Regions from separate parts of the Alteromonas sp. AO-Serp genome, predicted to be linked through region 1. Evidence: predicted binding sites of a transcription regulator. Region 1 holds the regulator's gene; each other region holds the start of a gene.
The links. The regulator sigma-54, encoded in region 1, starts transcription at its own class of promoters, with help from an activator protein. The targets are predictions, from matches to a motif close to GTTGGCACGNNNNTNGNNT.
Positions count from the first base shown of each region.

Region 2: a site for sigma-54 is predicted at 1,574-1,592, ahead of xdp1 (exosortase-dependent surface protein XDP1). Genes of this name have one in related genera too.
Region 3: a site for sigma-54 is predicted at 1,111-1,129, ahead of QVA83_RS09155 (PEP-CTERM sorting domain-containing protein). Genes of this name have one in related genera too.
Region 4: a site for sigma-54 is predicted at 1,943-1,961, ahead of QVA83_RS17075 (flagellar basal body rod protein FlgF). Genes of this name have one in related genera too.

Region 1 covers NZ_JAFLMX010000240.1:3,612-6,773, reverse strand. Annotated here, with positions in the region: gene ptsN (PTS IIA-like nitrogen regulatory protein PtsN) at 1-103, opposite strand, end outside; gene hpf (ribosome hibernation promoting factor) at 117-404, opposite strand; gene QVA83_RS16325 (RNA polymerase factor sigma-54) at 435-1,916, opposite strand; gene lptB (LPS export ABC transporter ATP-binding protein) at 1,990-2,715, opposite strand; gene lptA (lipopolysaccharide transport periplasmic protein LptA) at 2,718-3,162, opposite strand, start outside.
Region 2 covers NZ_JAFLMX010000279.1:1,145-4,306, forward strand. Annotated here, with positions in the region: gene pssA (CDP-diacylglycerol--serine O-phosphatidyltransferase) at 1-146, opposite strand, end outside; gene xdp1 (exosortase-dependent surface protein XDP1) at 522-1,457, shown strand; gene xdp1 (exosortase-dependent surface protein XDP1) at 1,640-2,506, shown strand; gene prsT (XrtA/PEP-CTERM system TPR-repeat protein PrsT) at 2,612-3,162, shown strand, end outside.
Region 3 covers NZ_JAFLMX010000120.1:13,751-16,912, forward strand. Annotated here, with positions in the region: gene QVA83_RS09150 (tetratricopeptide repeat protein) at 1-1,034, shown strand, start outside; gene QVA83_RS09155 (PEP-CTERM sorting domain-containing protein) at 1,172-2,065, shown strand; gene QVA83_RS09160 (PEP-CTERM/exosortase system-associated acyltransferase) at 2,503-3,162, opposite strand, start outside.
Region 4 covers NZ_JAFLMX010000259.1:8,488-11,649, reverse strand. Annotated here, with positions in the region: gene flgH (flagellar basal body L-ring protein FlgH) at 1-314, opposite strand, end outside; gene flgG (flagellar basal-body rod protein FlgG) at 326-1,114, opposite strand; gene QVA83_RS17075 (flagellar basal body rod protein FlgF) at 1,161-1,904, opposite strand; gene flgE (flagellar hook protein FlgE) at 2,129-3,162, opposite strand, start outside.

The DNA.
Region 1 (3,162 bases):
GCTTGGCAGCGATATCAGCGATGATCTCAAGAATTCGCTTTTTACTATTACACTGAACCGCACACTCGGTGCGGTCCAGACTTACGATGGCTTGTATATCCATGCTTAATTAACTACTAATGTTTTTTCAGTTTTTCCTTATGCTTGATTACCTGCCGGTCGAGTTTATCAACCATGCTGTCAATCGCCGCATACATGTCGGTATTTTCTGAGGATGCGAATACTTCAGCGCCACTTAAATGAACGGTCGCTTCGGCTTTTTGATTTAATTTTTCAACGTTCAGGATGACATGCACATTAGAAATGTGATCAAAGTGACGTTCAAGTTTGCTGAACTTCGTATCGACATAATTACGCAAAGAGTCGGTGATTTCGACATGATGACCAGTAAGGTTGATTTGCATATTTCGTCTTCCTTATATTATTAAGCCCGATTAAATAAGGCTTTTGCGTTGGTTCGACGGCGGGATCGACAACGATTCCCGGTACTTTGCTATTGTTCGCCGGGCAACTTTAATGCCTTGTTCGGCCAACAATGAAGCAATCTTGCTATCACTTAGCGGCTTGCTAGGCTTTTCAGCGGCCACTAATTTCTTGATCAATGCACGAATCGCTGTAGATGAACATTCACCACCAGACTCTGTTGCAACGTGGCTTGAGAAGAAATACTTCAATTCGAAGATTCCACGTGGCGTATGCATGTACTTTTGCGTTGTCACTCGCGAAATAGTGGATTCGTGCATATCTACCATTTCTGCGACATCATTTAGCACCATTGGTTTCATCATTTCCGGGCCGTGCTCAAAAAAGCCCATTTGCTGCTGCACAATGCAGTTTGCAACCTTCATTAAGGTTTCGTTACGAGATTCAAGGCTCTTTATGAACCACTTAGCCTCTTGCATGTGTGAGCGGATGAATTGTGAATCGCTACTATTCTTGGCACGGCGACTCATTGCAGCGTATTGTTGATTTACGCTTAACTTAGGCAGACTGTCGGGGTTCAGCTCAACCACCCAACGGCCATTTTTCTTGGTTACTGAGACATCAGGAATAACGTACTCAGGCTCTTTAGTAACTAAAGCACTACCTGGGCGAGGATTCAAGGTTTGCAGTAAACGCATTGCCTCGCGTAGCTGATCTTCTTTCAATCGGCTTTTACGCATAAGCGTACGATAGTCTTTGCTGCTCAGTAAGTCAGAGTACTCTTCAATCAGTTGCTTTGCTTCAGCAAGCCACGGTGTGTCTTCTGAAAACTGGCGCAATTGCACCATCAAACATTCTTGTGGAGAGCGAGAGCCAGAACCAATAGGGTCGAACATCTGAATGCGCTTAAGCACACATTCTATTTCGTCCATTTCAATCGGCTCTTCCATATCATCATCGTTAACCGCTTCTAAAATATCGTCAAGGGTAACGGTTAAATAACCTGACTCGTCAATAGAGTCGATGATTGCTGTAGCGATTGCGCGATCGGTATCCGAGAAATGGGTAAGGCGCATTTGCCAAAGAAGGTGCTCTTGAATATCTTCAGTAGTCTCACCTTGGAAGATTTGCTCGTCGTCATTGGATGGACCCGGAGCAGGCGAAGATGAAGCAGAGTAGTATTCATCCCACGTACTGTCGATTGGCAGCTCATCGGGAAGATCGTTTTTCTCAAGTGCATCGCCGGCTTCTAATGTGTCACTAGATGCAGAAGCAGTGGCCTCAGAGCCGCTGTCATCGTTGTCGATATTGTTCTTTTCTAGTTGCGGCTCGTCGTTACCTTCTTCAACTTCTAATAGCGGATTAGAATCGAGCGCTTCTTGGATCTCTTGTTGAAGATCAAGTGTAGAAAGCTGCAGCAGTTTAATGGCCTGCTGAAGCTGTGGTGTCATGGTAAGTTGTTGGCTAAATTTTAGCTGTAAAGATGGTTTCATCTACGTCTTATTTAAATGCTCTAAATTGAATATACCAGAGCGAAACTGAAAAATGACAATTCGGTTACATTAACTATAGCCTGAATTGTTCGCCTAGGTATACATCCCTTACTTTTTGATTACTTAAAACCTGTTCCGCCGTTCCTTGCGCAATAAGCTCGCCATGACTCACAATGTACGCCTTTTCACAAACATCCAATGTCTCTCGTACGTTATGGTCTGTGATAAGGATTCCAATCCCCCTATCGCGAAGATGTTGTATTATCTTCTTTATATCATTAACTGATATTGGATCAACACCAGCAAATGGTTCGTCTAACAAAATAAATTGCGGTTTTGCTGCCAGAGCGCGGGCAATCTCAACGCGTCGGCGTTCGCCCCCTGACAAACTCATCCCCGTACTATTACGTATATGGTTAATATTAAATTCATCAAGTAGCGCATCTGCTTCTTCTTCTTGCTGTTGTGAATTTAAATCTTTACGGGTTTGCAAAATGGCCATGATATTTTCATGCACTGTGAGCTTTCTGAAAATAGAGGCTTCCTGCGGTAGGTAGCCAATTCCGCGGCGTGCACGCTCGTGCATGGGCTGATGAGTTAGCTCATTGTCGTCGATTTCAATCTTGCCTTTATCCAGATTCACTAAACCAACAATCATGTAGAATGTGGTGGTCTTACCAGCGCCATTTGGGCCAAGAAGACCAACAATTTGACCCGTTGAGACAGACAGGCTTACATCTCGTACAACCTGTCGTGACTTGTAAGCCTTAGCAAGATTTTTAGCGCTCAAAGTTGCCATTGCTATTCATTGCCCTCGTTGTCTTTTTTGTCTTTCTTAGACGAAGTTTTGCGAATGGTCTCAGGCGTGAATACTGTGGTCACTCGACCCTCACCATCCTTACCTGCGCCGCCAGTCGCTAGCAATTGCTCGGTAATCATATCGAACGTGATGTTGTCACCCTGTACTTTACTGGTGTCTTGTTTCAACTCTGCGTTTCCGGCAAGAGAAATCGTTCGGTTCACCACTTCATAGCGTATTTCATTAGCTTTTGCCGAAACTGGCGTGCCGTCTTCCAATTGCTGGGAATAGCTTGCAGGCTTTCCTCTAGCAATAAATATTTCACGACCACCACCGTCAGTGGCAATTACTTCCACTTCGTCAGCTTCAATAACCAAAGAGCCTTGAGTTATGAGTACGTCGTCTTTGTACAACGCGGTTTTATTTTTACCGTCGATAAACTGGGTG
Region 2 (3,162 bases), on a different contig from region 1:
AAAATCATAGCAACAAAGATAGCCACTGCCGCGGCTTCGAACCTGCCGTTCATTGACGAAACCACAGCAAAGAAACCCGAAAACAACCCTGCTGTTGTTAATAAGTTGGGAAGTAAGTATATCCCTTTACGTTTTTGATCAGACATATGTCCTCATACTTCTACATATACAATTGCACTAATTATTTCATAGATATGCAGGAACGCATAGCAAAGTAAAAAGACTGCCTCGTTCCTTTACATAACGCCGTTGCAAAACGTTATTAACTTTGCATTGATTACACGTACTCCTACCACAATGCCGGCGCTTGGCTTCTATTTATTCAGGCCGCGTATGCTCACGATTAAACAAACAACTAATAACTAGGTATACGGTTACATACCTTAAATAGCTCACCGTTCATATATCATACAAGTCCATGTTGAAATTAGGTACTACCAAGTTTGTGTTCGCATAATGTGCGCACACATCACTCGGCGTGTACTTGAAGTGCTTTGCGCTTCATATATAGGAAAGCAATTATGCGAACGCTACAAAAAACGTTTTCTTTGCAAACTGTACTATTACTTTCCACAGCTTTGCTATCTACCCTGAGTGCTAATTCAGCATTCGCTACCTACTATAAAAAGCAAAGTTATTCTCACTGTGGGTCATCGAGCCAAAGCAACGAACAAAGCAATGTATGTAACTCTCCGTTGGGAGAATACACTTACGATCTAGTCGATGACAAAGTGACACAAACCAATCAGACGAATAATTCCTTTGTTCAAATAGACGGATTAAATATTAATATGTCCGCCTTTTCTGACACACAAGGGGTTACCGGCGAAACAGTCGTTGGCGCCAAGTTAGAAAAGATCTCAGATAAATGGGCTTACGGCATAACAAACAATGATGAAGCATACTATCGTGGCGACGCTGACCACGCTATTGACAATATCAACTATTACTCTCAAGGTAGCGCGAACGCTTATTATAGTGGTATGACTAACGTAGAACGTGACTATGACTTCGTGTTGTTATCTTTCGACTCTGCGGTGACATTAACGGGCGCAAGTTTTTCATGGCTTTACAGTGGCAGCGACAGCCAAGTATCTGTTGCAGCACTAAGTAATACTTCGAAACTAACCTCAGGTGTTAACACGTGGAGCGATATTGTCGCTAACGCCTTAACTTCAGCCTCATTTGATATTGAAAACTGTGAATATTTAGATCACCGCGCTGACTTTACTTTCACTGAGTCCGCTCAATATTGGCTGGTTGGCGCTTATAACACCGTATTCGGAAATATTGGCGGCCATGTAGGTAATGATGCCTTTAAGCTTGCTAATGTTGGCTTCTCAGTAACAGAGTCTGCCGGTACGCCAACGCCAACAGAAGTTTCTGAACCTAGAACCATTGGCTTACTCATGGCTTGTTCACTTCTCGTGATGTGGCGTCGCAAAAAATCCATTTGAAGAAATTAGACTTTAGATCACTGACAGGTTGGAAAATCTGTCAGTTTTTTTTACCCTCTCTCATATCGCCCCTTTTCAAATTATAACATTAACTTAAAAATCAGAAACTTAAACAAACTGGCACGAAATAAGCTTAACGTTAGAAATAATCATCTAATTTTGCTTTTTGGGTAGTTCAAAATATGAAGTTTTCTACATCGCTGACAATACTATTACTTGCTGTTAGTTCATCAGTTTTCGCTACAGATTCAAGCCTCAACAGTGCAAAGTATGATGCACAATACACACTCGCCAATTCTAATGGCAGCGCTAATTACTCACAAACGACCAATGCGCAAAACAGCAATACCTCAATCGAGATCAACGGCGTTACAGTTGATGTAGGAATCACTGCTTGGTCAAACTCTGCAGGACACGCCGACGACAAACTTGCCCAGGGCAATATTCAAGGTTGGTGGAACTGTACGCTTGGTAATAATGGTTGTACTTTAGCAAATAGACACGTTGGCTACGGAATTAAAAATAGTGATTATTCTTGGGGAGGTGATAGTCACGCAGTTGATAATAGCGGTGACGGCGGTGGCAGAGATTTTGATATGTTCTTACTGTCATTTAGCGAGTCAGTGACTCTTGAAAATGCAGCCTTCACTTGGGTAGTCGGCGACAATGATAGTAAAGAAGTTACTGTTGCGGGTCTTAATAGTATTGCGGCATTTGAGAGCGGAGCCAACTCAACTTGGAACACTGTTACAAGCGCTATTGTTGAGAATACACTAGGTCACTATGGCGTAGGTTCAAAAGGCTCAAACGGTTTGTACGAATCAACATTTACGAAGCTAACTGGTAGTGCAAAATACTGGTTAATAGGTGCATACAATACCATTTTCGACGATAACGCTAAGAGTAACTTTAACAGCGTACAATTAAAACTGTCTTCCATTGGTGTGTCAATGACTCAACCAACCGCAGAAGTTAGTGAGCCTGGCGCCCTAGCACTGATGGGGTTGGGTTTAGGTCTTGTTCTTTATAGACGTAAGCGCCGCGTTTAATTGTTTAAAAACGCATAGAAAACACGTATCTTTAGAAGGTGGCTTAGGCCACCTTTTTTTATGCTATTTTTAAGCCAGCGGCTAGGCTAAGTTTCGAAGGTATATATGGATTTTTTTAATAATAAAAAGCGTGTTGTACAACGCGCTATTGTCTCTGCAGTTGCCTCATCATTAATCGCTTTTAACAGTTTTGCTTCTACGTCAGAAGACTACGAAAAAGCACTGACCGCGTTTAATCAAAACGAATACGACGAAGCCTATATCCACCTTAAAAACAGCTTACAAAAAGATCCTGAAAACCTTGCTGCAAAAATCCTAATGGGCGAAATACTGCTTATTAATGGCTACTTAACTGCAGCAGAAATGGAGTTTGTAGAAGCGTTGGAAATGGGTGCAGATATCAACCTTCTGGCAGAGCCTCTCGGCAACACTTGGTTGTTTTTGAACAGGTACCAAGAAATTGTAGACTTCTCTGATCTAAACAAACTGTCAGGTGATGCGGAGCGCGAGTGGCTGATGATACGTGCAACTGCGTGTATTAGACTGCAAGACGAGTCGTGTGCCCTACGTGATTACAATACAATTGTTTCACGCACGCCTAATTTTGTACCTGCAATAAATGGCTTAGCCTCCATAGCTCTTCAAAATGAAGATTT
Region 3 (3,162 bases), on a different contig from region 1:
CTTTAATTGATAAAGGTGATTACAGAGCAGCGTTGAAAGAGCTTAATCGTATAACGAAAGAAAATAAAGATGACTTTTTCTACCTATCACGCTCAAGTATCAATCTTAGGGTCGGTGATTTTAGTCAGGCCAAAAATGATTTAAATGATTGGATCAATTCGTTTGATGCGCCATTAGAGGCGTATGTCCAATTATGCAATATTCTTGAGCTGGAAAAGAATATCGGTTCCGCTTTGACTGTCTCGAGAAAAGCACATCAAAAATTTGCCAATAGTGCTGATGCAAAATTGCTTCGTTCTCATTTTGAATTGGCAGTAGGCAATTCGACCAATGCAAAAGTCCTTCTAAGTGGCATTAATGAACAGGATTTCGTATCCTCATCAGGCTATTGGAATTCAATGGCTCGTCTAGAACTTCAGAATGATAATTTTGCCAAAGCCTTGGAGTTATTTGAAAAAGCTTATCAGTTAGCGCCCAGTGCAAAATTGCTTAGCAACAGGTTGGCGGCATTAAAAGCTATGGGAAAAGAAAGCGAGGCATTAGACTACCTCAAATCCTCACTAGAGTTGACCCCATCAGATTCTATCCTAAAGCGTTACTATGCTGATGCCTTACTTTCAGTGAACGCTACCGAAGCTATAAACCAATATAAGGCACTTATAGATAGCGGTGTAAAAGATGTTGTCGTTTTTAACAATTTAGCCTGGTTATATTTTGAGGCAGAGAGTTTTGAGATGGCAGAAAAATATATCCAAGATGCTCTAAAGTTAGAAAATGGATACAAAAATGGAAATGTGCTGTCGACCGCCAGCAGTATATACCTTGCGACTCATCAATATAAAAAGTTAGAGAGTACTTTTGAGAAAGGGCTTGAAATGGGGGCTAGAGTCTTTGCGGGTTCACTTTTAAATCTGGCCGAGGCAAAGATCAGACTCAACAAAATTGAGGAGGCTCGAAAAATTCTTGAGCAGACTAAGACTGTTGATAAAGATCTTACAGATAGGAAGTCTTCGTTGTTAAGCCTACTTAATTAAGTGTCTGGTTTTTTTACAAGATTACAGTGTTAAATTTCCCCATGAGAAAAAAGGTCATTAAATCAATGCCTTAAAAATTGGCACGTAACTAGCAAGTACAAGGGAAACCGAAAAGCGGTTAAACAATGGAGAACATCATGTTTAAGAAATTAGCAGTAGCAGCAACGTTAGCAATGTCATTTACAGTAGCGGCCGATCCAATTCTACTTCCAGGTGGTGTTTCGGTTCCAGAGCCAGTAGAGCCAAGTGCAGTTAACGGTACAGGTAACGTAGTTACTACCCTTAACTTCCTACAGTATTTCCAAGACCAATCGGGTAATTTGGTTAATTTGGGAACAGCATATACTGGTGATTTCACTGATTTTGTTGGTCTTCAACTTACGGGTTTCGGTACGTTAAGTTCAGGAAGTGCAGGCGAGTTTTTATGCCCATCTTGTACACTGGCATTTAACTTTGGCGGCTTGTCGGTTATTGAAACTACAATCTTAAACCCTTTCACAGGTCAACCTCAGCAGTCTTTGACATTGGACCCAGATGGTTCGTTTTTTGATCTTTACATCATTGATGCGTATTCAGGCTCTCTTCCTGGCGACTTTGCATCTACAGACCGTATGAGCCTAACTGCTGGTGCAGCGGGTTTTATTGATGAAATTAACGACACACTTTTCATGTCTGGCTCGTTTAGCGAACTTGAATATTCTCCAGAAATTACTGTTCAAAACCTAAGTTACGGTGGTCTCTTAGATGGTGAATTGGTTGCTGGTATAGACATTGCGGACCCAGCACCAGGTGAAGGTATTGCAAACGGCAATATTGTTAGTAACAAGGTAACTCAAGAAGGCTTAACTGATTTCTTTGATGCTGTCGCGTTCAGCCTATCTTCAACTTTCCAAGCGGTTAACGGTGACATTATTACAATTGCGCAAGGTAACGCAGGTAATTTGAGCACTAATGTTGTACCAGCGCCTGCAACGCTAGGTGTTTTTGGTCTAGCGCTTGTAGGTATGGGTTTCCTTCGCCGTCGCAAGTAATAGCAGACATAGCTGTCCCGTCCGAAAATATGTTGACGGTTTTTCAAAAGCCAGTGACTCAGCTCACTGGCTTTTTTCGTTATGCACTTAATTAGGTGTTTTCATTCCAAAGCTTAGATGTGGCTGTCCATACGCAGCTGAGTTGGCAGTCCATGTTCAGCCCTTAACTGCTTTAACACGTATACGACTTGGCTATTCGTTTGGGTAGTGCTTGTTTAGCTCTGCGCCTCATATTCAATAAATCTGGCATTTTCTGCTTAAAGCTTGTTCAATCGTTTGAAGCCAGACTCTTCTATATCACCGTATTTGGATTCTCAACTATGGTGGGTCAGCACTGCTGGTAGCGTGATTTTTTCAAAGTTGTCTCCTGCATTAATCATCGCAGAAAACTCCAATTAAGTTTGTCTCAATTTATGGAAAGTGGGCACCCCCACAAATCAAAAATCTTGCTTTTCTATTGAATTCAATATATCTGCAAGCATCTTTGCAAAGCCAGGGCGAAGGCTCTTTCTAAGCAAGTTTTGATTGATATAATAAGGTGCGCGTTTACCGTGATATTCGACTACTGGGCCAATTTGTTCGAACTTAATACCAATGAACTTCATACTTCGCGCTAGACGCGGCTCCATCATTACATAAGCGTGTTTGATATCTTCTTCGATTGCGAGCGCTGCAGCAGCGAGGTAAAGCCCAACTGCAATAAAAGGAAAGCAGCGAACTTCTTTTTCAGAGTATGTGTGCTCGTTGATAACTGCCACTCCAGCCCCTGCGAATTTATCCATTACACGTCGACGAAACTCTTTAGGAACAGCTAATCGCGATATTTCACAAATATCTTTGCGGTCAAACTGAGAGGGGTCTAAATCTTTTCGCGTGATGGAGTTTAGGCAATACTTTTCTATTGGAAGTTGTTCATCGGGCTCCATGGGCCTCACCATTCTTACAGTGCCCGCAAAATGCTTACTTTTATGGTGCTGTATTAAGCAGTGAAGTGAAAAGCTGTCGAATTCATCAAACTCTAAACCACTCTCTTTTATTGGCTCAAATCCAAGTTCTTCACAATACACTTCATGTCTTATCGTAAAAACATCATTTTT
Region 4 (3,162 bases), on a different contig from region 1:
CCAGCTAGCCCGGTAATAGGGTTTAAATTGACGTTTGAATCTTTCGCAGTGCTAGTGTCGGCTGATTTGCTCGCTTGGGTATTCTCGCTTAACGTTACAGTGATGATGTCACCGACTCTTCTTGCGGTAACGTCAGAATATAAGTTGTTAGCAAGCTGCGAACGAAAAAGCGAGCCATCCTCTACTACCGTTTCACGCGGGTAATCTGGCACTACCGGTGCAAACGACGGGTCGTTTGCCTGAACGGGAGGCTCGTTTGTACTGGCGCAACCGCCAAGTATCAGAAGTGCAGCAGATAAACCTAAAATACGCATGATGCTACCTACTAAAGTTGCTGAATAACCTGACCAAGCATTTGGTCGACCGATGAGATAACCTTTGAGTTCATCTCATACAAGCGCTGGCTTTCGATAAGGTTTACTAACTCTTCGGTCACGTTTACATTAGACGTTTCCAACGTGCCTTGTGAGATATAACCCAAACCTTGCAGACCAGGGATCCCCTGAATAGGTGCACCGCTTGACGCTGTCTCTACATAAAGGTTTTGTCCGGTTGGTTGTAATCCGGTTGGGTTAACAAAGTCAGAAATATTAAGCTGACCGAGTACCTGCGGTTCAGCTTGGCCCCGTATGCTCACGCTAATTTCACCATCTTGAGAAATTGTGATTTGTTGCGCATCTTCGGGAATAGCCACTTCAGGCTGAAGCAAAAAGCCCGCGCCAGATGTAACAATTTGGCCTTGGTCGTTCAGTGAAAACTGACCATTTCTCGAATATGCAATGGTGCCGTCTGGCTGCAATATTTCAAAGTAACCACGGCCCTGAATTGACATATCAAGCGCATTTTCAGTGGTTAACAGGTTACCTTGCGTGTGTGCTTTTTGAGTAGCAACGACCTTCGAGCCTGAACCAAGCATAAGCCCAGAAGGTAGTTCCGTGTCAGCAGACGAACGACCGCCTGGCTGATTGATATTCTGATAAAGCAAATCTTCAAACACCGCGCGGTCTTTTTTAAAGCCCACTGTTGATGCGTTTGCTAGGTTGTTAGACACCACTGCCACATCGGTCTGTGCGGCGTCTAGTCCGGTTTTACTAATCCACAATGCTGGATGCATGTTAACCTCCGACGTTGCTCATAGGGCAACGGTGATAAAAATTCTTTTACAGGATACGTAGTAGCTGATTACCGCGAGTATCAAGCTCTTCTGCTTGCTTCATCATTTTGACTTGAAGCTCGTAGTGACGCTGCAGACTTATCATGTCCACCATTTCGTCAACAGCATTGACGTTGGAACCTTCAAGCATGCCCGACATTACTTTTACGTTGGCATTGGCTGGCGCTATTGAGCCATCTTCCATTCTAAATAAGCCGTCGTTCCCACGTTCCATGTCTGCATAGTTTGGACTAACTAATTTAAGTCGCCCTACTTCTTCAATAACATTGGCAGGGGCACCTAACTGTCTCATCGACAACGTGCCATCGGCGGCGATATTTAGGTTATCTAAAGGAACAGGAAGGAATATTGGCCCATTGTCACCAAGCACGACGCGATCGTGGATATCTGTCAAAATTCCGTCATCGCCTAACTTGAAATTTCCATCACGCGAGTAAGCTTCTTGACCATTTTGATCTTGTACAGCGAACCAACCATCACCTTGAATGGCTACGTCTAAATCGCGGTCTGTTTTAATCATCGGGCCCGATTCGTAATTATTCGACGGGCTTTCTGTCATGGAAAACACGCGAGTCGGCAAACCTTCGCCGTAGGCCGGCATTGACCTTGCCTGCTCTAACTGCGCTCTGAATCCCGTTGTCTGTGCATTAGCCAAGTTATTGGCCCTAATCCCTGTTCCTAGTAGGTCTTGGGAGGCGCCACTTGCTGAAATATAGAGAAGTTTGTCCATGACTGACTTTTGACTCTGATTAAACCTTAAACAAGACTTTGCAAAGGCAGTGCCAATCTGTGGATATTTAGTGCAATTGAAAAATAAGGGCGGTATTGAATTGATATATATAGAAAAATAAAAAGGTCGCATTGTTGCGACCTTTCTAAATCGGGTAAAATAGGTACGGTTTTCCGCGCCTAAAATTTGCCGCTTAGCAATCTGCTAATGTGGCTTACTGCAAACTATCGAATGTTAAGGATAGTCTGGTTTAGCGAGTTGTTCACTTCAAGCGCACGCGAGTTTGCCTGGAAGTTACGCTGAGCGATAATCATGTCGATGAGCTCAGTGGTAAGGTTAACGTTAGCTTGTTCTAGCGCCGAAGAGTTAATTTCGCCGAAAGTACCGGTTGTTGCTTCACCCGCTAGTGCCTCGCCTGAAAGAATACTTTCCTTCCACTGAGTACTGCTCTCTTGAGTTAGGCCTTGTTCATTAGAAAAGCGAACCAAAGCGACACGAACAATGGGTTCAGACGTACCATTAGAGAACGTTGCACGAACCAAGCCATCCGGACCAATGTCGATACCTGTTAATCGACCTACAGGTAAACCGTCTTGTTCTAGTGAAGTAACTTCAAACGCAGAGGCGAACTGAGTCGGCTCATTAGGCGTCGCGTTATTAACATCGAGGTTAAAATCAATGCTTATTTGCTGCGTAGGATCTGAGCCATTAGCAAGAATACCTGCGCCTAACGCTTCTGTTTGCATTTTGAAATCAAGTGTAGGTAGGCCATCAGGCGTTTCCATGCCAGCAAAATCACCACCTTGAGAGAAGATAAGTTTAGATGCTGTTACGGCGTTACCAGTGTTACCACCGACACTATTTACTGCTGTTGCTGGGTCTGTGTCATTACCCGCTGAATCTGTCATATCAACTAGCGTGTCATCGATTGCAGTAGCAACATACCACTCATTATCAACACCCGGTGTCGCATCCTTTATGAAGTAATAGGTCATTACGTGACTATCACCTAACGAATCGTAAACGGTTACCGATGTTGCTGCGTTGTAGGTAAGCGGATCTTCAGGGTCAAAATCTTGTGGATCTAGGGCTGCATCACCAGCAGGCAAGTTCATTCGAATGTCAACTTCTGTGGTTTGTGCGGGAGAACCCGAAGAGTCTGGAATACGCACTGGCTCAGTAGTACTAAGTGCTACCGAGGCACTTGTACCATCAGAGTTAACGGGGAAACCCAATAAGTTATCGCCGTTACTATTAA